Regions from separate parts of the Aeribacillus sp. FSL K6-8210 genome, predicted to be linked through region 1. Evidence: a T-box and tRNA genes for the amino acid it is inferred to sense, from the RefSeq annotation. Region 1 holds a T-box; the other holds one or more tRNA genes.

What was found. The T-box of region 1 lies ahead of ileS (isoleucine--tRNA ligase). A T-box ahead of a tRNA ligase gene usually reads a tRNA of that ligase, here a tRNA-Ile.
Region 2: it encodes a tRNA-Ile, which carries the amino acid that the T-box ahead of ileS (isoleucine--tRNA ligase) is inferred to sense. The anticodon was not compared.

What each region holds. Positions count from the first base shown of each region.
Region 1 is NZ_CP150172.1:2,389,365-2,401,082, reverse strand. Features, by position in the region: gene ftsA (cell division protein FtsA) at 1-116, shown strand, start outside; gene ftsZ (cell division protein FtsZ) at 158-1,291, shown strand; gene spoIIGA (sigma-E processing peptidase SpoIIGA) at 2,013-2,939, shown strand; gene sigE (RNA polymerase sporulation sigma factor SigE) at 2,991-3,710, shown strand; gene sigG (RNA polymerase sporulation sigma factor SigG) at 3,842-4,618, shown strand; gene NSQ41_RS11440 (YlmC/YmxH family sporulation protein) at 4,715-4,966, shown strand; gene pgeF (peptidoglycan editing factor PgeF) at 5,049-5,876, shown strand; gene NSQ41_RS11430 (YggS family pyridoxal phosphate-dependent enzyme) at 5,880-6,551, shown strand; gene NSQ41_RS11425 (cell division protein SepF) at 6,574-7,035, shown strand; gene NSQ41_RS11420 (YggT family protein) at 7,045-7,308, shown strand; gene NSQ41_RS11415 (RNA-binding protein) at 7,387-8,163, shown strand; gene NSQ41_RS11410 (DivIVA domain-containing protein) at 8,259-8,768, shown strand; T-box leader at 8,820-9,044, shown strand; gene ileS (isoleucine--tRNA ligase) at 9,097-11,718, shown strand, end outside.
Region 2 is NZ_CP150172.1:921,259-932,976, reverse strand. Features, by position in the region: gene NSQ41_RS04675 (o-succinylbenzoate--CoA ligase) at 1-637, opposite strand, end outside; gene menB (1,4-dihydroxy-2-naphthoyl-CoA synthase) at 705-1,523, opposite strand; gene menH (2-succinyl-6-hydroxy-2,4-cyclohexadiene-1-carboxylate synthase) at 1,536-2,354, opposite strand; gene menD (2-succinyl-5-enolpyruvyl-6-hydroxy-3-cyclohexene-1-carboxylic-acid synthase) at 2,354-4,084, opposite strand; gene NSQ41_RS04655 (isochorismate synthase) at 4,074-5,495, opposite strand; gene NSQ41_RS04650 (1,4-dihydroxy-2-naphthoate polyprenyltransferase) at 5,736-6,677, shown strand; gene NSQ41_RS04645 (TraR/DksA C4-type zinc finger protein) at 7,052-7,804, shown strand; gene ltrA (group II intron reverse transcriptase/maturase) at 7,887-9,146, opposite strand; tRNA gene NSQ41_RS04635 (tRNA-Asn) at 9,752-9,823, opposite strand; tRNA gene NSQ41_RS04630 (tRNA-Ile) at 9,923-9,996, opposite strand; tRNA gene NSQ41_RS04625 (tRNA-Gly) at 10,003-10,073, opposite strand; tRNA gene NSQ41_RS04620 (tRNA-His) at 10,461-10,536, opposite strand; tRNA gene NSQ41_RS04615 (tRNA-Phe) at 10,554-10,626, opposite strand; tRNA gene NSQ41_RS04610 (tRNA-Asp) at 10,737-10,812, opposite strand; tRNA gene NSQ41_RS04605 (tRNA-Met) at 10,815-10,891, opposite strand; tRNA gene NSQ41_RS04600 (tRNA-Ser) at 10,902-10,991, opposite strand; tRNA gene NSQ41_RS04595 (tRNA-Ile) at 11,004-11,080, opposite strand; tRNA gene NSQ41_RS04590 (tRNA-Met) at 11,087-11,160, opposite strand; tRNA gene NSQ41_RS04585 (tRNA-Ala) at 11,171-11,243, opposite strand; tRNA gene NSQ41_RS04580 (tRNA-Pro) at 11,255-11,331, opposite strand; tRNA gene NSQ41_RS04575 (tRNA-Arg) at 11,335-11,411, opposite strand; tRNA gene NSQ41_RS04570 (tRNA-Leu) at 11,417-11,505, opposite strand; tRNA gene NSQ41_RS04565 (tRNA-Gly) at 11,513-11,584, opposite strand; tRNA gene NSQ41_RS04560 (tRNA-Leu) at 11,591-11,672, opposite strand; tRNA gene NSQ41_RS04555 (tRNA-Lys) at 11,680-11,718, opposite strand, start outside.

The DNA of each region.
Region 1 (11,718 bases):
TTAAGCAAACTGTTCCGAGTGAAGCGAATGAAGTGACTTTAAAGCAAAAAACGAAGCGTCAAAATGAAGAAAAAATGAGCAGAGTGAAGAAATTTTTTGGGTACTTTTTCGAATAAATTTCGTCAATAGAGCATTGATGGATTAGGGAGGATTTTGCATGTTGGAGTTCGATACGAATATTGACGGCTTTGCAACAATTAAAGTTATTGGAGTAGGAGGCGGCGGAAATAATGCCGTCAACCGGATGATTGAACATGGTGTGCAAGGTGTAGAGTTCATTGCTGTCAACACTGATGCACAAGCATTAAACCTTTCAAAAGCAGAAACAAAAATGCAAATTGGCGCAAAATTGACAAGGGGCCTTGGTGCAGGAGCAAATCCAGAGGTCGGAAAAAAAGCTGCTGAAGAAAACAAGGAACAAATTGAAGAAGCTGTAAAAGGTGCAGACATGGTGTTTGTAACGGCTGGAATGGGAGGAGGCACCGGAACTGGTGCAGCACCTGTCATTGCGCAAATTGCCAAAGATTTAGGAGCACTGACGGTCGGCGTTGTCACAAGGCCGTTCACGTTTGAAGGAAGAAAACGCGCTATGCAGGCGGCTGGTGGAATTGCAGCCATGAAAGAAGCCGTTGACACTCTTATTGTGATTCCGAATGACAGACTTCTTGAAATTGTTGATAAAAATACGCCGATGCTTGAAGCTTTCCGTGAAGCGGATAACGTTCTTCGTCAAGGAGTGCAAGGTATTTCTGATTTAATTGCTGTGCCGGGACTCATCAATCTAGACTTTGCGGACGTGAAAACGATTATGTCGAACAAAGGTTCTGCATTGATGGGAATCGGAGTAGCAACGGGAGAGAACAGAGCGGCTGAAGCTGCCAAAAAAGCAATCTCAAGTCCGCTTCTTGAAACTTCAATCGATGGGGCGCAAGGAGTATTGATGAACATTACCGGCGGAACAAATTTAAGCCTATATGAGGTTCAAGAAGCAGCCGATATTGTTGCATCAGCCTCGGACCAAGATGTCAACATGATCTTTGGATCTGTTATTAATGAAGATTTGAAGGATGAAATTGTTGTAACAGTGATTGCAACTGGATTTAGAGAAACTGAAATAAATCCTAGCAAGCAAGAAGCGAGACCATTTGCTCCTAATAAGAAGCCAAATGTTGCAACTAAGCGTGAAGTGAAAAAGGAAGAGCCGACTCACGACATTACGAGCCGTGCATTGCAGCAGGCAGAAGATACGCTTGACATCCCGACATTTTTAAGAAACAGAAAGCGCCGCTAAAAAAAGCATGGGTGACAATAGACGTCATCCATGCTTTTTTCTTAAAGCTCATCAAGCGGGCAAAATGGAAGGTTTTTAATATTTGCATGCGTAAAACAGTTTAAATATTGGACTGGAACATAAATATTTGCAGGATTCAGAGATTCCTTTTAGGCATGATTTGTTCAAAAATCGCATTACGGCGGAAAGAATCAAAAAATTATGTAAAAATAGATAAACAGATTTGAACGCGTTCCCGAAAATAGCAAAACGAATGAATCAAAACTTTATGAAAAAATACGACATGCCTTTTGAAAAAAATGCGGATCCTTGCTGAAAATTTAATGCCATGTATATGGTAAGTTCTAATATTTTTTGTGGAATATAAATTGCAGATATATACGCGAAAGGACCTGGCTTTTTAGCCAGGCTTTTTCCTCGTTCTGAAAAAGTATAAACATTTACACAGCTTTTTTAAGAAAAGATCTCCTGTAATTTCCCCATCGTCTCTTAACGAAAGTGTTTACAACTTCAGCAATTTAGCTTTCTTCCTCTAAAAGGCTTGTACCGTTTTTTTTTTCTTTAACCATTTTTCCATTCGACGAAAACATTAGGAATCCGTCAAAAATTGTATGCTGTACTCGCCACTATTTGACACAATTTGGAATGAATAGCGTTTATACTACCTATTAATAGCAAGTCAGAAGCCTAGAAAATTGAATGGTGGGAGAGGAAGAGGCGGTTGACCATTTATTTGGATGCTATTTGGCTGATGAATTTTTGCTTTGATATCATGCTCCTTTTTCTTACAGCAATCATCTTAAAGAGAAACATTGTATGGAAAAAAATAATGATTGCTTCGCTCATCGGCTCCGCTATTGTGATATTGCTTTTTTCGCCTTTCGCACAGCTGGCGAGCCGTCCGGAATCAAAACTAATCCTCTCATGTGTGATGGTTCTTTATGCTTTTGGCTTTAAGAAGTTTCGCTACTTTATAGAAAATTTATTGACTTTCTATTTTGTCACTTTTGCAGTTGGGGGAGGTATGCTTGGCACTTATTATTTTTTTCAAGTAGGCTTTTCATTTCAAAATAACATGATTTTAACAAATGGAAATGGCTTCGGAAATCCTGTCAGCTGGTTATTTATCGTGGTCGGCTTTCCGATTATTTGGTATTTTTCCCGCTTGCGGCTTGAACAGGTTGAAGCAAAAAAAATCCACTATGATCAAATTGTCGATGTTTCGATCACGATGATGGAGAAAAAAGTAATAGTAAAAGGATTGATTGATAGCGGCAATCAATTGTATGATCCCATCACTAAGAAGCCAGTCATGATTGCCGAAGCGGAAAAATTAATGACCGTGTTTCCTGAAAGTATGCACCAAGTCATTTCTAATCGAAATCCTATGGAGGCTGTGACAGCCATAGAACAGAAAGAATGGATCGGCAGGCTGAAAATTATTCCGTATCGGTCTGTTGGCCAGGATCTTCAGTTATTATTAGCCGTAATAGCAGACGAAGTGGTGATTCATACAAAAGAAGAATCATTAATGCTGTCCCGCCCGCTTATTGGACTAAATCATTCGCGGCTTTCAAGCGAAGACGATTATCAATGCATTATTCATCCAAAAATGATCCAGACGGGTAAACAAAAAGATGCTTCTTAGCCTTTATTCATAGCATACTCATAAACCAATTTGTTTAGAAGGGGGAACAACATGAAAAAAATTAAGCTTTATCTCACGTATATATGGTACAAGTTTTTAACAAAATTAGGGATCAAAACAGATGAAATTTATTATATCGGCGGAAGCGAAGCGCTGCCGCCTCCGCTTTCGAAGGAAGAGGAAGAAATACTGTTAAAAAAACTTCCGAGCGGCGATAAGGCTGCCCGTTCGATTTTGATTGAACGAAATTTGCGCCTTGTCGTGTATATTGCCCGAAAATTTGAAAACACCGGCATCAATATTGAAGATTTGATCAGCATTGGGACGATCGGGCTAATTAAAGCAGTCAACACCTTTAATCCCGAAAAAAAGATCAAGCTTGCGACATATGCATCTAGATGTATAGAAAATGAAATATTAATGTATTTGCGCAGAAATAATAAAACAAGATCTGAAGTTTCTTTTGATGAACCGTTGAACATTGATTGGGATGGAAATGAACTGCTTCTTTCGGATGTTCTCGGAACAGAAGACGATATTATTACAAAGGATTTGGAGGCTAATGTTGACCGAAAGCTATTAATGCGGGCGCTGCAGCAATTAAATGAACGAGAAAAACAAATAATGGAGCTTAGGTTTGGATTGCATGGCGGAGAAGAAAAAACGCAAAAAGATGTGGCTGACATGCTCGGGATTTCTCAATCTTACATATCAAGATTGGAAAAAAGAATTATTAAGCGTCTTCGAAAAGAATTTAATAAAATGGTGTAATTTTTGCTTGCTAGTCGCATGTATAGCGAAAAATCAACAGCGTGTTCACTCTGAAAAGCTTGTGCATATTTTTCCCCTTCAGGGAGATACTTAACTTAAGACAGCAAGAACTCCTGTAAGGGGGAAACGAAATGACAAGAAATAAAGTTGAAATTTGCGGTGTTGATACTTCGAAGCTTCCTGTTTTAAAAAATGAAGAAATGCGAGAATTATTTAAACAAATGCAAAGCGGTGATTTATCAGCCAGAGAAAAGCTTGTCAACGGAAATTTGCGACTCGTTTTAAGCGTCATCCAAAGATTTAATAACAGAGGCGAGTTTGTCGATGATCTTTTTCAAGTAGGATGTATTGGGTTGATGAAATCTATAGATAATTTTGATCTGAGCCAAAACGTAAAATTTTCTACTTATGCTGTACCGATGATCATCGGTGAAATTCGTCGATATTTGCGAGACAACAATCCGATACGTGTTTCAAGATCATTGCGTGATATTGCCTATAAAGCTTTGCAGGTGCGTGAAAAACTCATGAGCGAAACGTCACGTGAGCCGAAGGCAGAAGAAATTGCTAAAGAGCTGAATGTGTCGCATGAAGAAATCGTTTTTGCTTTAGACGCCATTCAAGATCCAGTTTCATTATTTGAACCGATTTATAACGACGGCGGTGATCCGATCTTTGTCATGGATCAGTTAAGCGACGAGCGAAACCGCGATTCCAAGTGGATTGAAGAAATTGTTCTAAAAGAGGGGATCAGACGATTGAATGATCGGGAGAAGCTGATATTGAAAAAAAGGTTTTTTCAAGGCAAAACACAAATGGAGGTAGCAGAAGAAATCGGCATTTCCCAAGCTCAAGTTTCTCGGCTTGAAAAAGCTGCCATTAAACAAATGACCAAAAATATTCAATAACCGTTTGGGCCACATTCTTTTGAATGTGGCCCTTTATCATCATTCAAAAAAAAACTCATATACTGATTGTAAAGATATTCGAGGGGAGAAGCCGGCATGATCCATATTTCCGATTTGCAAATAAAAGATGTTGTGAATGTCCATGACGGAAAAAAATTAGGAAGCATTGAAGACGTTGACATCGACTTAAAAACTGGTAAAATTCAAGCGATCATGATCACTAGTCAAGGGAAGGTTTTAGGTTTTTTTGGAAAAGGGGAAGAAATTGTCATTCCTTGGAGGAACATCGTAAAAATCGGAAAAGATGTTATTTTAGTAAGAGTTTCGAAAAATGTTGAAACAGAATAAGAATCGCACGAATTTTGGTTAAATGTTGGCTTAAAGATATGTTAAAATAAAAATAAGAGAATTGTCGAAGAGGAATGGTACAATGAAACATGAACCGTTTCAATTAACAGATGAATCTTTTTTCTCCATACCTGCTTGGGCGAAGCTTCATTCTCAGATTACAGCAGGTTTTACGACGAGAAAAGGAGGATTTTCCAAGAATGGTTTTGCTTCATTAAATTTAGGTCTTCATGTGAATGATGAAAAGGAAACGGTGATCAAAAATCGAAAAATCATTGGGGACAAAATTCGTTTTGATCTACCAAACTGGGTATGTGCCGATCAAGTCCATGACAAACAAATTGTCAAGGTAGTAAATAAACATAAAGGATCAGGGGTTTTTACATATCGTCAATGCATCACTCAAACGGACGGCCTATACACATCGGAAAAAAATATATTACTTTCCCTTTTTTTTGCTGATTGTGTTCCGATTTTCTTTTTTTCTCCAAAAGACTCACTGATTGGCATCGCACATGCGGGCTGGAGAGGGACTGCGAAAAATATAGCAGGTGAAATGATCGACAGTTGGGTTTTGCACGAAGGTGTGCAAGCTCAAAATATATTTGCAGCCATAGGTCCTTCAATCGGCGAATGCTGTTATGTCGTCAATGACGATGTGATCGATGCGATCAAACCTCTTTTTGACAATGAGACGACATTTTATAAACAGCTTGAGAACGGCCTTTATTCTATTCATCTTGCAGAAATCAACAAAAGATTGTTAATGAAAAAAGGAGTGCCGGAACATCAAATCCTATTGACCTCATATTGTACAAGCTGCGATCAAGATTTGTTTTTTTCCCATCGAAGAGATCAAGGGAAAACAGGACGAATGATGGGATTTATCGGTTTGAAGGAGGGATACTAAGCCTTGTCAGTGAAAGAAAATTTAGCACGAATCCAACAGGAAATCGAACAAGCATGCAAAAAATCAAATCGAAAAATAGATGATATCCAAATTATTGCAGTGACGAAATATGTAACGGTAGAACGGGCTATAGAGGCGATAAATTCAGGCATTTTACACTTAGGCGAAAACAGGGATGACGGTTTTTTATCGAAATATAACAGCATTGGGTCAAAAGCTGTCTGGCATTTCATCGGCACACTTCAAACTCGAAAAGTGAAAAATATTATAGACAAGGTCGATTATATTCATTCGTTGGATAGAATATCGCTAGCAAACGAAATTGAAAAAAGAGCAGATCGAACGATCAAATGCTTTGTGCAAGTAAATACATCTGGCGAACAGTCAAAGCATGGCGTGGCTCCTGAACAATGCATTGATTTTATTCAACAGTTGAAGGAGTATCGCCATATCGAAGTTGTCGGATTAATGACAATGGCTCCATTTACAGAAGATGAAGATGAAATCAGAAGATGCTTCCGAAGTTTAAAGCAACTGCAGGAACAAGTGAAAGCACTAAATATAGCGAATGCACCATGTACAGAGCTATCAATGGGGATGTCCAACGACTACAAAATCGCGGTTGAAGAAGGGGCTACTTATCTTCGCATCGGCTCCTCGCTAGTAGGTACATAAAACGAAACTGGAGGTAAATCAGATGAGCTTAAAGAATAAATTTAAAAGCTTTTTTGCCCTCGATGATGAAGATTATGAGATTGAAGATATGGAAGCTCCGGAAGAGAAACACCAACATGAACCGATTATGTTCAATCACAACAGCAGCGTTGAAAAAAATGCCGCTTTCGGAAAACAAAATGTTGTAAGTTTGCAAAGCGCCCAAAAATCCACTAAAGTAATATTATGTGAGCCAAGAACGTATTCAGAGGCGCAAGAAATTGCTGATCATCTGAAAAACCGCCGTTCATGCATTGTCAATTTGCAGCGGATCGGGCATGATCAGGCAAAAAGAATTGTTGATTTTTTAAGCGGCACTGTTTATGCGATTGGCGGAGACATCCAGCGTGTTGGAACAAACATATTTTTATGTACCCCAGATAACGTAGATGTCGCCGGCTCCATTTCCGATTTCATGGCAGATGATGAAAATAAAAGGTGGTAGAAATGATTGATGGGGACAATATATAACATATTAAGTTTTTTGCTCGATATTTATTCCTATGCGATTATCATTTATATTTTGATGTCTTGGTTTCCGAATGCAAGGGAAACGTCCATTGGACAATTTTTAGCGGCTATATGTGAGCCTTATTTAGAACCGTTTAGAAGAATCATTCCTCCATTAGGGATGATTGATGTATCTCCTATTGTTGCATTGATTGCCCTGCATTTTGCAGATTATGGGCTGTATGCTCTTTTTAGTATGATTTCATAAAATTCATTCGCCGATTGACATTCGAATTGTTTTGTATGCCAATCGGCTCTTTTCATATCATAATTGGAGTTGTCTCTTATGGAGAGTGTTTATCAGCATTTTCGCAAAGAAGAAAGGGAGTTCATTGACAAAGTCTTTGGATGGAAACAAATTGTGACTGAGCAATATCGGCCAAAATTGACCGATTTTTTAGATCCGCGGGAACAGAAAATCATTAAGACATTGATCGGTGAAAATCCGGATGTTCACGTGCAATTTTTCGGAGGCTATAAAAATGCTGAAAGAAAGCGGGCTTTTTTTTACCCTGACTATATTCAACCGACATTAGATGATTTTTCAATGTTCGCATTTGAAATCATGTTCCCGAAAAAATTCGTAACATTATCACATCGCGAAGTGCTTGGATCGCTTATGTCGCTCGGCTTAAAACGGAGCAAGTTCGGCGACATTATCATTCATGATGAAACGGTGCAAGTCATGGTTGCGCAAGAAATTGCCAATTTTCTGCAGCTGAACTGGAATAAAATTGGAAAGATTTCCGTTCGTTTGAAACAGATTCCATTCGAAGATGTGTTTTCTCATGAAGAAGAAATGGATATTTCTTTGATCACCGTTTCTTCGCTTCGGCTCGATGCTGTTCTAGCAAATGTTTATCACCAATCTCGGCAAAAAATAAAATCGCTTATTGAAAATAGTCTTGTCAAAGTCAATTGGAAAATTGTTGAGGATGCTCATTTTGAAATTGCGGAAGATGATGTGTTATCTGTCCGAGGATTCGGAAGAAGCAAAGTTTTGGCAATTGAAGGGAAAACAAGAAAAGATAAGTGGCGCATTAAGATCGGAATACAAAAATAATATTACAAATGGAAAGATTTTTGCCCATTCTGTCGAAAAATCGTTTATAATTGGATTAGTGTTTTGCGAAAAACATACATATGGAGGTGGAATTTGTGCCTTTAACCCCGCTGGATATTCATAACAAGGAATTTACAAAAGGCTTTCGCGGCTATGATGAAGATGAAGTAAATGAGTTTTTAGATCAAGTGATTAAAGATTATGAAATGGTCATCCGCGAAAAGAAAGAATTGGAATTAAAGGTGAAGGAATTAACCGAGAAGCTGAATCACTTTACAAATATAGAAGAAACGTTAAATAAATCGATTTTAGTTGCGCAGGAAGCTGCGGAAGATGTGAAAAGAAACGCTCAAAAGGAAGCGAAGCTGATCATTAAAGAAGCGGAAAAAAATGCTGACAGAATCATCAATGAAGCACTTGCTAAATCGCATAAAATTGCAATGGAAATCGAAGAGATGAAAAAGCAGTCAAAAGTATTCCGCACCCGTTTTCAAATGCTCATCGAAGCACAGCTTGATCTGCTAAAAAATGATGATTGGGATCACTTAATGGAATACAATGTCGAGCCAATCTTAGGAGAAGAAGCGGAAGAACCGAAAGTATAACTTGACTTTTTTGTTCGTGATTTCATATAATACGAAAATAAAACGGAATATGACAAAACAATGAGAGGGACAGTAGTCCTTTCAAGCCCTTTATGACAGCGAACCGGGGACGGTGGAAGCCCGGGTAAAGGCGAAAGGATGAACATCACCCTTGAGTCCATAGCTGAAACATGCTAGTAGGCTGTGGCGGCCAAGTCCGTTATGTTTATGAGTGGATGTGCATGATTTGTGCGCATCTAAAAGGGTGGTACCGCGAGATTCCTCCTCGTCCCTTAGGGATGAGGAGTTTTTTTATTTTAGTGAACAAATATTATGTGGAGGAATGGGAATGGATTATAAAGAGACGTTACGAATGCCGAAAACAGACTTTCCAATGAGAGGAAACCTTCCGAAAAAAGAACCTGAGATCCAGAAAAAATGGGAAGAGATGGATATTTATGAAAAAGTGCAGGAGCGCACGAAAGGACGGCCTCTTTTCATATTACATGATGGTCCGCCGTTCGCAAACGGGGATATTCATATGGGGCATGCCTTAAACAAAATTTTAAAAGACATTATTGTCCGTTATAAATCCATGAGCGGATATTGCGCACCGTATGTTCCAGGATGGGATACGCACGGTCTGCCAATTGAAACAGCACTTTTGAAGAAACAAAAAATCAATCGAAAAGAGATGGATGTCGCGCAGTTTCGAAAACATTGCGAGCAATATGCATGGGAGCAAATTGAGCGCCAGCGCGTGCAATTTAAACGCCTTGGAATTCGAGGCGACTGGAAAAATCCATATGTCACCTTGAAACCAGAATATGAAGCCCAGCAAATTCGCGTCTTTGGAGAAATGGCAAAAAAGGGATATATTTATAAAGGCTTGAAGCCGGTTTATTGGTCTCCATCGAGCGAATCTGCCTTGGCAGAGGCGGAAATTGAATATTATGACAAACGCTCGCCTTCTATTTATGTTGCATTTGAAATAAAGGACGGAAAAAATATATTAACAGATGGAGAAAAAATCGTCATTTGGACGACTACTCCGTGGACTATCCCTGCAAACTTAGGAATTGCTGTTCATCCTGATTTGGAATATTCTGTAGTGAAGGTTGGAGCTGACAAGTTTGTGATCGCATCTGCCCTGCTCGAAGAAGTGGCAAAAGAGCTGGACTGGACAGAATATGAAGTAGTGAAATCGTTTAAAGGCAAAGAGCTGGAATATGTGGTTGCGAAACACCCGTTCTATGACCGCGATTCATTAGTGATCCTTGGCGAACATGTAACGACCGACGCTGGTACAGGATGCGTCCATACAGCGCCAGGCCATGGGGAAGACGATTTTGTCGTCGGACAAAAATATAACCTAGGCGTATTATGTCCTGTCGACGAAAGAGGGTACATGACAGAAGAAGCTCCAGGGTTCGAAGGATTGTTTTATGATGACGCAAATAAAAAAATAACGGAAAAATTAGAAGAAGTAGGGGCATTGCTAAAGCTTTCATTTATTACTCACTCCTATCCACATGACTGGAGGACAAAGAAACCAACGATTTTCAGAGCAACAGCGCAATGGTTTGCGTCCATTAAAGATTTTCGAGACGAATTGCTGCAAGCAATTAAAGAAACGAAATGGATCCCTAATTGGGGAGAAATTCGCATTCATAACATGATCCGCGATCGAAGCGATTGGTGTATTTCCCGTCAGCGGGCATGGGGCGTGCCAATTCCAGTGTTTTATGGTGAAAATGGGGAGCCGATCATAACAGATGAAACGATTGAACATGTGGCAAAACTGTTCCGCGAGCACGGCTCGAACGTTTGGTTTGAACGCGAAGCAAAAGACCTGCTTCCAGAAGGATTTACACACCCTTCAAGCCCGAACGGCATTTTTACAAAAGAAACAGACATTATGGACGTTTGGTTCGATTCAGGCTCTTCTCATCAAGCAGTTTTAGTTGAACGGGAAGATTTGCAGCGTCCTGCTGATCTTTATTTAGAAGGCTCTGACCAATATCGCGGCTGGTTTAATTCATCGCTGTCTACAGCAGTTGCTGTCACCGGAAAAGCTCCATATAAAGGCGTTTTAAGCCATGGATTTGCGCTGGACGGCGAAGGACGGAAAATGAGCAAATCGTTAGGAAATGTTGTTGTTCCTGCCAAAGTGACGGAACAGTTTGGAGCAGATATTCTTCGTCTATGGGTAGCATCAGTTGATTATCAATCGGATGTTCGCGTCTCTGATGCAATCTTAAAACAAGTATCTGAAGTATATCGGAAAATTCGCAACACGTACCGTTTCTTGTTAGGAAATTTGTTTGATTTTGATCCAAATCAGCATCGTGTTTCTGTAGAAAAATTAAGAGAAGTGGATCGCTATATTCTCATTAAACTGAATAAACTAATTGCCAAAGTGCGAAAAGCATATGAAGAATATGATTTTGCATCCATCTATCATGACGTTCACAATTTCTGTACGATTGAGCTAAGCTCATTTTATCTTGATTTTGCAAAAGACATTCTGTATATTGAGGCTGCTGACAGCCATAATCGACGCTCTATCCAAACGGTTTTATATGAAGCGCTTCTTGCTCTTGTAAAGCTGATGACACCGATTTTGCCGCATACAACAGAAGAAGTATGGGGACATATTGAATCAGTCGAAGAAAAGAGCGTACAGCTTGTCGATATGCCGGAAGCTGTAGAGATTGAAGGCAGCAAAGAGATTGAAGCGAAATGGGATCAGTTTATGTCAGTTCGAGATGATGTATTAAAGGCCCTGGAAATTGCCCGAAATGAAAAAGTGATCGGCAAATCGTTAAATGCTGCTCTCATCCTTTATCCGAACGAAGAAATAAAAGAATTGTTCAATTCAATACAAGAAGACTTAAAACAGCTGTTTATTGTTTCCCAGTTAGAAATTGCCGGTGATTACAAAGATGCTCCAGAAGAAGCGCAAACATTT
Region 2 (11,718 bases), 1.5 Mb from region 1:
CGATTCCATAAATGACGCTGCGCATCAAAATTGACAGTCCGCTTATATGAAAAAGAGGAACTGCCAAAAGCCAGCAATCGCCGTCCTTCAGTCCAAGATTCAGCACAGAACCGATCGCACTCCACCAATGATTCCCAAATGTTTGCTGAACTCCTTTTGGTTTTCCTGTTGTTCCAGACGTATACATAATCGTTGCCACGTCATCTAAAATAAAGCTGTCATCTAATGCTGCTTCCTTTTCATCACAAAGCTTCAACTCTGATAATGTCATAACTTTTTTACCGGGAAAATGAACCGATAATTCATCATCACAGATAACGCATTTTATATTCGCATCATTTATTTGCCATAATAATTCTTCAGCTGTTAGTCTAGTATTCAAAAGAACATTGACTGCACCGAGATACATTAAAGCATGAATATTAATGACCATTTCTAAGCTGTTTTTCATTAAAAGCCCGACTGTATCCCCACGCTTGATATCTATTTGATGCAGTTGTCTTGCTCTTTTTTCAACAAGCTGATGCAAGTCCAAAAATGAATAATTTTTCCCCTCATAACGAATGGCCAATCGGTTCGGAGTCAAAAAAGCTCGCTGTTTAAGCCAATTCGGTGTTTCATTTCGATTTGCACTCATGTCTTAACACCTCGATTATTGCACAATAAAGCAGCTCGATGCATCGCCATCAAGCTGCTTGTTCTTTTTATGGGAAACGCGGGAATTGTTTGAAATCAGGTTTTCTTTTCTCTTTAAATGCATCTCGTCCTTCTTTCGCTTCATCTGTTGTATAATACAATAATGTCGCATCCCCCGCAAATTGTTGGAGACCGGCGAGACCATCTGTATCTGCATTAAATGCAGCTTTCAAGAAGCGAATAGCAGTTGGGCTTTTTTCCAAAATTTCTTCACACCATTTGACAGTTTCCTCTTCAAGCTGCTCTAATGGGACAACTTTGTTGACTAAGCCCATCTCATAAGCTTCCTGCGCATTATATTGACGGCATAAATACCATATTTCACGAGCTCTTTTCGTACCAACAAGCCGGGCAAGCAGTCCCACTCCATATCCCGCATCAAAGCTTCCAACTTTTGGGCCTGTTTGTCCGAAAATTGCATTCTCTGATGCGATCGTTAAATCACACACGACATGCAGAACATGTCCTCCTCCAATTGCATATCCGTTCACCATTGCAATAACCGGTTTTGGAATCACCCGAATAAGCCGTTGCAAATCCAAAACGTTTAATCTAGGAATTTTATCATCACCTACGTATCCGCCATGCCCCCGCACTTTTTGATCTCCGCCTGAGCAAAACGCTTTATCACCAGCACCTGTCAAAATAATTACACCAATTTTATCATCGTCCCGCGCATAGGAAAAAGCATCGATCATTTCCGCGACCGTTTTTGGTGTGAATGCATTATGTACATGAGGACGATTCATCGTAATTTTTGCTATCCCATTGTACGTTTCATAAATGATTTCATCATATTCTCGTTCTTTTACCCAAGGAAATCCCATTTTTATCCTCCTTTAATATGTAGAAAAATGTTGGAGAAACTCATCTACTATTTTACCAAAAAATTTTGACTGTTCCACATGAACTGCATGTCCGGCTTGCGGCACGACCTTTAATTCAGAGCAAGGAATCAATTGGTTCATTTCTTTCATAATTTTGCAAAACTTAAGATCCCTTTCACCGCAAATTAATAATGTAGGGATGTTGAAACTTTTTAATGCTCCCCACCATGAAGGTTGAACGCCAGTTCCCATTCCTTTTAAACTGTTTGCCAATCCAATTGCATTATTTTTCAGCCGGTCCTTTCTTATTTTGTCCTTGACGGCAGGCGGGAGAGACTTTTGCGTTAAAAACAAAGGGATATTTTCCCAATGTTGTACAAATGCCGCAATCCCTTCGTCCAAAATCATTTGGGCAAGTTGTTCGTCCTGCAGCCTTCTCGTCTCTCGTTCCTTTTCAGTTTTTAATCCAGGAGAACTGCTTTCCAATATTAAAGTCTTCACAAATTCCGGCTGTCTCATTGCAAAGCTCAATGCCAATCTTCCGCCCATTGAATACCCGAGCACATGCGCTTTTCGAATATTGAATGAAAGCAATATTTCTTTTAGATCTTCAACTGCTTCTTCCATCCGATATCTTTCAGGATTTTCAGGCGAATCTGTTTGACCATGGCCGATGATGTCGATAAGTACTAGCTGGTATTTTTTTAAACTATTTTTCAAAAATCCCCAGGTTTCTCCGCTTCCTGTAAAACCATGAAGGAGAACAAGTGGCTCCCCCTTTCCAAACGTTTCAGCCCAATAATTCACATTTCGAACGGCCAATTTTCCCATCATAACATCCTTTCTATTTCCCAGGAAACAGAACGAAGCCATTTTCTCTGTTCGTTGACTCGTGTATGTCGATTGGTCGGGATTTCAATAATATTTAATCCATCTCTATTCATGCAGAATTGAAACTCGGTTCTGAATTCTTCCCAAGTGGAAATTTTTTTATAATGTGCACTATATAAGCTGGCTGCATATTGAAAATCTAAATTGGTCGGGGTGCCAAACAATTGTTCAAAATGCGTCTTTTCATCCGCCTGCGGCAAAAATGAAAAAATGCCGCCGCCGTTATTATTAATTAATAAAACAGTTAAGTTCAATTTATTTTGTTTTGCAGCAAGGAGTCCATTTAAATCATGATAAAATGATAAATCCCCTATGATTAAAATAGTTTTTTCATGACTAGCTGCAGAAACCCCAAGGGCTGTCGAAACGACTCCGTCAATTCCGTTCGCTCCCCGGTTGGCATAAACCGCAATATTTTTATCACTGTTATGGAAAAACGTGTCGACATCTCGAATCGGCATGCTGTTTCCTACAAATACATTGCAGCGATCCGGGAGCAATTTTTGCAATTCGACATATACCGTTCCTTCAAATAAAGAATCTTCCTCAATGACCGGCGTTGACAAATACTCTCGAAAGAGATTGTTTACTTGTTTCCATTTTTTGCACCAGGATGTTTCCTGTTTATCTTTACATTTTTTGATCAGCATTTCACATAAATAGGCTTCATCACTGTGAACATGTTCTGCTGATAAAGTAGGATCGCGATAACCGCCATCACCATCAACCACAATTTGCTTTATTTCAGGATGGTCTCTTAACAATAGAAACAGCGGTTTTGAGACGGGCATTGCACCAAAACGAAGGACGACATCAGGTTTCAGATACGCTTTCTTTCCCATCGTTTTTAAAATGGAATCATAACAATCAATAATATAATGTTTAGAATGTTCGCCAAAGCGTAAATTGGACAACGGATCCGCTAATATCGGGAATTTCAATTTCTCTGCTAGTGCCAAAACTTGTTCACGAAACTCTTTGTTATGTAATTCCCCGCATACAATAAGTCCTTTCTCGCTTGAATCGATTTCATCCACAATCCGTTCAATTTGCTCATGTTCGACCAGCTTTTTTATTTCCACCACTGGCTCAATATGAAGAGACTTCTGCAATTGATGGATTTTCGATAGATCGGGCAAAAGCGGCTCTCGGAAAGGTAAGTTGATATGGACTGGTCCTTTCGGATTTTCATTTGCAGTTTGGACCGCCCGTTGAGCGATATTTTTTATATATAACAGCATCGTTTGACTGCTTTCAGGAAGAGCGCAATCAACAAACCATTTCACATAGTTCGAATACAGATGAATTTGATCAATTGCTTGTGGAGCTCCAATATCCCGCAGCTCATGAGGTCTGTCAGCCGTTAAAATCACAAGAGGGATGCGTGAATAATGGGCTTCTATGATAGCTGGATAATAGTTTGCTGCAGCTGTTCCTGATGTGCAAAGCAAAGCAATTGGTTTTCTTTGTTTTTTAGCCAATCCAAGAGCAAAAAAACCTGCAGATCGTTCATCAATATTAATATAAGTATGTATTTTCGGATGCTCTGCAAATGTGATCGCAAGCGGGGTAGATCGTGAACCTGGGCTAATCACAACTTCAGAAATACCTTTTGTAATTAATCCATTTACAAATGCAATGACATAGTCAGATAGATTTTTATTTTTCATTCAGTTTTCCCCCTAATGCATGCTGCATAGGTCCAAATTTGATTTCTGTCTCCCTGTATTCCTCTTCCGGCTTCGAATCTCCAACAATCCCGCATCCTGCATACAAATAAGCTTTTTGCTCATCCAGCAGACCTGAACGGATCGCAACGACAAATTCTCCGTTGTCCTGATCATCCATCCATCCAACCGGAGCAGCATACCAGCCTCTCTCTAAAGGTTCTTCATTGCGAATAAATGCTAGAGCAGCATCTTTCGGATAGCCGCCAAGCGCAGGGGTCGGATGCAATTTTTCTACAAAATCAATCAACGTAAAACCTTTTTTTACGGTTCCTTCAACAGGTGTATACAAATGTTGAATATTCGGCGTTTTTAAAATCGTTGGATTGTTTTGTAGTTGCACTTCTTGGCAATATTCACGGAACACTTTTTCGATCGCTTTGACAACAATTTGATGTTCATGAATGTTTTTTGTATCTGAAAGCAGCATCTGAGCGTATTCTTCGTCTGCCTCCACTGTTTTTCCTCTTTTAATTGATCCTGCTACACATGCAGACTGGACCTTTTGGTCTCTCTTGCTTACAAGCCGCTCAGGAGTTGCACCAACGAACGTTTTTCCTTCATTTTCAACAACAAATAAATAACAATTAGGCTGATGTTCATTTAACATTGATAAAACATAATGTATATCAATCGATCCCTCAAACTCCAGCAGCATTTCCCTTGCCAATACGACTTTCTCAAAACGGTTTTGTTTTATTTGTTCTGTTGCTTTTTCAACAGCTGCCATCCACTCTTTTTTATAAAACAAACTTTCTTTTTTGATGGTAAAATTCAAAAAAGAATTTGTGTCTTCATTTTTTTTCTTTAAGGTGTATTCATATGTATTGAAATGATTTATAATTTCATTTATATCATCAGTTGATTGAATTAACCTGTTTATAGTAGCAAGTGTGTGACGGCCAATTTTTGTAATCATGAAAGAAGGTAAAGTGAATCGTGCTTCATGAAACGGTTTCCATTTTGAAGAATTCGCATTTTTTAAAGGGTCAAAAGAAAAACCCCCAAAAAGAAGCGGACCCGTTCCAATCGGATGGGCGCCTTCAATTTGTATATGCTCTTTCCAATCTTTCCACTTTGAATAAATGTCAAAAAAACGGTTGGAAAATTTTTTGTCTGACGTCAATTCGAGCTCAACACCAATTCCACAAAGGATAAATGTACGATCAGGTGTCGCCCAATAAAATCTTTTCCCTGCATAAGCCGATTGAAAGCTTGAGAAAATCTGGAGCGGATCTTTCTCCTTGATTTCAAATACATAACTTAAAATGATTGGATGGGAATATTTTTTGGCATGATTGACAGCATTCGCAACTTTATCCCTCAATGTATCTGAACATGGAATTGAAACCAAAGATGATCCCTCCATAACCGAAAAATAGCTTATATTAAGATACACCTGTTCAAAATTTATGTCAACTATATTATAGAATGACGCAATGCAAAACAACAAGCAAACAAACTGCTCAGCTCTTTGATGGGGCTTGAGCATTTATTCCAATGAAAAACAATTGACACTCTTTCGACATTTTTCTAGACTAGGTTGTGGGGAATAGCTTTCGTTTTCAGAATGAAATAAAGGAGAGAACATATTATGCATCCTAAAACGGAGTCACATAATGTACCCATTATAAAAGCTGAACGAGGGTTTCGGGCTTGGTGGATGCTTTTAAGACCCCATACATTAACTGCAGCATTTGTCCCCGTGATTGTCGGAACTCTTTTGGCACTGCAAGTAGGACCCATTCATATTGGACTTTTTCTTACAATGCTTACTGCCTCGTTGTTAATTCAAACAGCCACAAACTTATTTAATGAATATTTCGATTATAAACGAGGTCTTGATACAGAAGAATCTGTCGGAATTGGAGGAGCAATTGTCCGAAATGGCTTCAAGCCCCAAACCGTTTTAAATTTAGCAATCACATGTATTGTTGTCTCTATCCTATTGGGAATTTACATTTGTCTCCAGTCAAGCTGGTGGTTGGCATTAGTCGGTTCAATTTGTATGGCAGTAGGATACTTATATACTGGAGGTCCATATCCAATCGCTTACACGCCGTTTGGCGAGCTAGCTTCAGGTTTATTTATGGGAGTCGTTATTATCCTTATTTCCTTTTTTATTCAGACAGGTTATCTAACTTCAACAGCTTTCATTCATTCGATCCCGATTGCGATCACGATCGGCGCCATCATGCTTGCGAATAACATAAGAGACTTAGACGGCGATAAGGAAAACGGAAGAAAAACATTAGCAATTTTGCTTGGCCGCCAGAATGCAATTCGATTTTTAGCAATTATGTTTATTGTTTCTTACTGTCTCATTTTTATTATGATCATTTTTGATTATTCCACATGGTGGTCTATTCTAGCTTTTCTTAGCATTCCAAAAGCTATTCAGGCGGTGAAGCGATTTGTCGGCAAAACAAAGCCTATTGAAATGATGCCGGCCATGAAAGCAACATCGCAAACAAACACTTTATTAGGCTTTTTGCTTGCTGCAGGTTTGCTCATAAGCACCATCATATCTCAGTAACACGATAGTATGTTTACTATCGTGTTTTTTTATTAAGCTTTACTGTGAAATTTGTTCTGTATCATCCACTCGCAATTTCAATATGCTGAGCAAATATTTTGTCCTGAAAAAACATCTCGATAGGTCACAGCCTCTTTATCGGATAGCCAGCCTGTTTCTCAGCCGAATGATGTTGTGGTAGCCTTTCAAGTGCCATCAGCTTCAAAGCATAGCGTTAAAAAAGGCGTGGAAGCAGCAATCCTTTCCTGACATGTTTTAAAATGATGATGAAATTTATGGCTGCAAAGGTGAATTTTTTTCATGATTTTAAAGTTATAATTTATTCCTTTTCGTCCAAAATAGCTTTAGATTCTAAAAAAGAAGGTGTCTTTCATATGGACATGGACGAAAAAAAATTAAAGGAATTTCAAAAGCAATTAATATTCATGAAAAATGAGATTGAAAAACGTTGGGATAATAACGATCATTTTCAATTGGAAAAAGGGCTGGACCATGAATCAACTGGAGAGCTTTCCAGCTACGACAATCACCCCGGAGACGATGCGACCGAACTGTATGAAAGAGAAAAAGATTTAGCATTAAATAAACATTTAGAAAAAGAATATGAAGAGATCGTTGAAGCATTAGAAAGAATTCATGAGGGTACTTACGGTACTTGTTCCGTCTGCGGAAAAAAAATTGATGAAGACCGTCTCAAAGCCATACCGACAGCCAAAACATGCAAAGAACATACTCTAGTTCAAACGATTTCTCATGAAAGACCTGTAGAGGAAGAAATACTTGATGCGACTTTTCACGGATCCTCTCAAATCGACCATGAAAATACCGCTGTTACTGAACCGTATGATTATTTTCAAGATGTTATCGAATACGGAACGTCAGAAACACCGCAAGATGTAAGAACTCCACCGTTATCGTACGGAGATATGTATAATTCCGATGATGAAATTGGATATATTGAAGATATTGAAAACTTCATTTATACAGATATTGAGGGAAAAAACGTAAACGTCTATCCGTCACATGAACATAAACGATATGAAAAAATGCTTGATGAAGAGGATTTAACAGTTTTATGGGGAGATCTTCCATTAACAGAAAAAGAACCATATACGAAAAATGATTAAAATTACAAATCGAGTAGGAGGGGGTGACTAACCCCCGACCTCTCACACCACCGTACGTACCGTTCGGTATACGGCGGTTCAATTAAGTATGACGTAGTGCTTGATATCTTTCGAATAGACTTCTTAACCCTCGACGCTTCCAATAGGAGTTGTCGAGGGTTTTGTGTAGGATGGGACTGCAGGCAATCCGCCAATATTTCTTGCGTGTATTGCCCCATTCGAATGCTTTATGGCTTGGAACTTCTAATCCTCTGAGTTTCCGAATTCTTGTTTTCGGGGTTTTCCATTCTTTCCACAAACACATCCGAAGCCTTCGTCTAATCCATTCATCAAATTCTTTGAACTTACTTGGTGTTTCTGCCAAGGCAAAATATCCGCACCATCCCATTAAATACTTATTCAGTTTCTCAATCCTTTTCTCCATTGGATACGGTTTCGACCTTGATGTAATTTCACGGATCTTGTTCTTCAAACGTTTCACACTTTCGTTCGCAATCCGTACCTTTGGAGTCTTATTGAGTGTGAAGCTGAAACCGAGAAACTTCCGTTTCCAAGGACGGTCTACCGCCGATTTCTCTTTATTTACCTTGAGCTTTAACTCCTTCTCTATAAAGTTCGTAATGGAGTTCATGACACGAATTCCTGCTTTCTTTGTTTTCACATAGATGTTACAGTCATCCGCATACCGAACAAACTTATGTCCACGTTTCTCAAGCTCTTTATCCAATTCATGAAGCATGATGTTTGATAAAAGTGGACTAAGCGGGCCGCCTTGAGGCGTTCCCATGTCCGTTTCCATTACCACTCCATTGATCATCACGCCTGATTGAAGATACCGGCGAATTACCTTCAGTAGAATTCGATCTTTGATCGTTTTCGCCAAGATCCCCATCAGTTTGTCGTGATTCACCTTGTCAAAGAATTTCTCTAGGTCTATATCGACTACCCAACGATATCCTTCTTTGATATAACCCTTTGCTTCCCTAACCGCATCATGTCCCCTTCTACCTGGTCGGAAACCATAGCTATGGTTCGAGAAGGTCGGATCAAAGATTTTCGTCAACACTTGGGCAATCGCTTGTTGGATGAAACGATCCGTCACGGTAGGGATCCCTAGAAGTCTTACTCCACCGTTCGGTTTCGGGATTTCGACTCGACGGACGGGTAAGGGCTTGTAGGTTCCTTCTCTCAACGACTGTCGAATGGAGTCCCAATTTTCGTAGAGGTGTCTTCGTAGGTCTTTTACGGACATGCCATCTACTCCGTGACCTCCTTTATTCTGTTCGACTCGTTTCAGTGCCGCCAGGAGATTTTCCCGTGACAAAATCATTTCCATCAACATTGATATCCTCTCCACGTGAACGAATTCTTCTATTTGTGCCATCTTCTGCTCCACCCTCTTGAAGTCCCCCGTGGGATTCACCACTTCCTCCTTCAAGTAAGTCCTATCGGATTGTCTGCTTCCACACAGAAGGTGAACGCCTAGCGATTCGTTCTCCTTAATTGTTCAGTCCTTCCTCTTCCATCTCGAGCTTGAAAGAGTACTATGACTTCTGCTGACTTCTGACTGTTCAGTTATCTATCACTAGATAGGTTACCAAGGTTACTTGGCGTGCCAGCCAGATCTCCCCGGGTAAGTACATGCACTTTCACACCATCTATCCGCCTCATTTACTCGATATGACCTTCGACAGAAAGAGCTTTGTTTTGTTTCGCAAACTCACTCAATCATACCTAGCCTTATATGAGGTTCGTGTTCCTCGGACCGGTGTTTTGCCTCCAGCTTCCTTCAGATTCCGCGTCACCACGGACACCCTTGCTCTTGGCTAACCTCTACTTCTGTCTTCGGGGTTCGGGACTTACACCCTATAGTTCATGTACATGCCGGGCGCACGAAGACAAAAAAAGCGTTGCAAACTGCAACGCTTTTTTTTGATTTCGAAATGACTCCGCAGGCAGGATTCGAACCTGCGACCGTTCGGTTAACAGCCGAATGCTCTACCACTGAGCTACTGCGGAATATAAAAAAAATTTAAGGCATTTTGCCAAATAGAACAGCTTTTGACTGACAATTGCAGCAATGTCAATTGCCCAACTAGGCTGCTAAAAAAATAGCAATGGGCCTGAGTGGACTTGAACCACCGACCTCACGCTTATCAGGCGTGCGCTCTAACCAGCTGAGCTACAAGCCCATATTAAGCGGGTGATGGGAATCGAACCCACGACATCAGCTTGGAAGGCTGAGGTTTTACCACTAAACTACACCCGCGCGAAAATATTTATTTTTCTATTTAAATGATAAACACGCATTTTCCATGCCTCTTCCTCTTCCAGCACTGTTCGAGGATGTAAATGCGTCGAGGCAACTCGCAGATTATTCATTGAAGTGTCGCTCGTGGCTGAGGTTTTACCACTAAACTACACCCGCACGAAAATATTTATTTTTCTATTTAAATGATAAACACGCATTTTCCATGCCTCTTCCTCTTCCAGCATTGTTCGAGGATGTAAATGCGTCGAGGCAACTCGCAGATTATTCATTGAAGTGTTGCTCGTGGCTGAGGTTTTACCACTAAACTACACCCGCATAATAAGCTGATAATAGAAATAAATACTTATTTTCAATGCCATATTATCTATCTCTACTATAGGCAAATGGGGCGACTGATGGGAATCGAACCCACGAATGCCAGAGCCACAATCTGGTGCGTTAACCACTTCGCCACAGTCGCCGCAATTAATAAAACAATGGCTCGGGACGGAATCGAACCGCCGACACAAGGATTTTCAGTCCTTTGCTCTACCGACTGAGCTACCGAGCCGTAAAACTCCGATAAAAAATTATGTACAATCCATCATTAAAGAAAGAATTCATTGACACAACCTGCTGTACTTGAAAAATTCCTCCTACAGCTGTTGAATCAATAATTAATGGCGGTCCCGACGGGAATCGAACCCGCGATCTCCTGCGTGACAGGCAGGCATGTTAACCGCTACACTACGGGACCATTGGTTGCGGGGGCAGGATTTGAACCTGCGACCTTCGGGTTATGAGCCCGACGAGCTACCGGACTGCTCCACCCCGCGATAATAATGACGGAGGAGGAGGGATTCGAACCCCCGCGCGGTTTGACCCGCCTCTCGGTTTTCAAGACCGACCCCTTCAGCCAGACTTGGGTACTCCTCCATATAATAAAGATGGTGGACCTTGCAGGATTCGAACCTGCGACCGGACGGTTATGAGCCGTCTGCTCTGACCAGCTGAGCTAAAGGTCCGAAAAATGGCGGTGGAGGGGATCGAACCCCCGACCTCACGGGTATGAACCGTACGCTCTAGCCAGCTGAGCTACACCGCCAAATTAAATATGGAGCCTAGCGGGATCGAACCGCTGACCTCCTGCGTGCAAAGCAGGCGCTCTCCCAGCTGAGCTAAGGCCCCTTTAAATTCCCTGGTCGGGAAGACAGGATTCGAACCTGCGACCCCATGGTCCCAAACCATGTGCTCTACCAAGCTGAGCTACTTCCCGATATGGCGCGCCCGAGAGGAGTCGAACCCCTAACCTTTTGATCCGTAGTCAAACGCTCTATCCAATTGAGCTACGGGCGCAAATATGGTGCCGAGGACCGGACTTGAACCGGTACGGTAGTCACCTACCGCAGGATTTTAAGTCCTGTGCGTCTGCCAATTCCGCCACCCCGGCAGAGAAAAGCGGAAGACGGGATTCGAACCCGCGACCCCCACCTTGGCAAGGTGGTGTTCTACCACTGAACTACTTCCGCATATGATGCGGGTGGAGGGACTTGAACCCCCACGCCGTAAGGCGCTAGATCCTAAGTCTAGTGCGTCTGCCAATTCCGCCACACCCGCGTCAAAATGGTGAGCCATGGAGGATTCGAACCTCCGACCCTCTGAT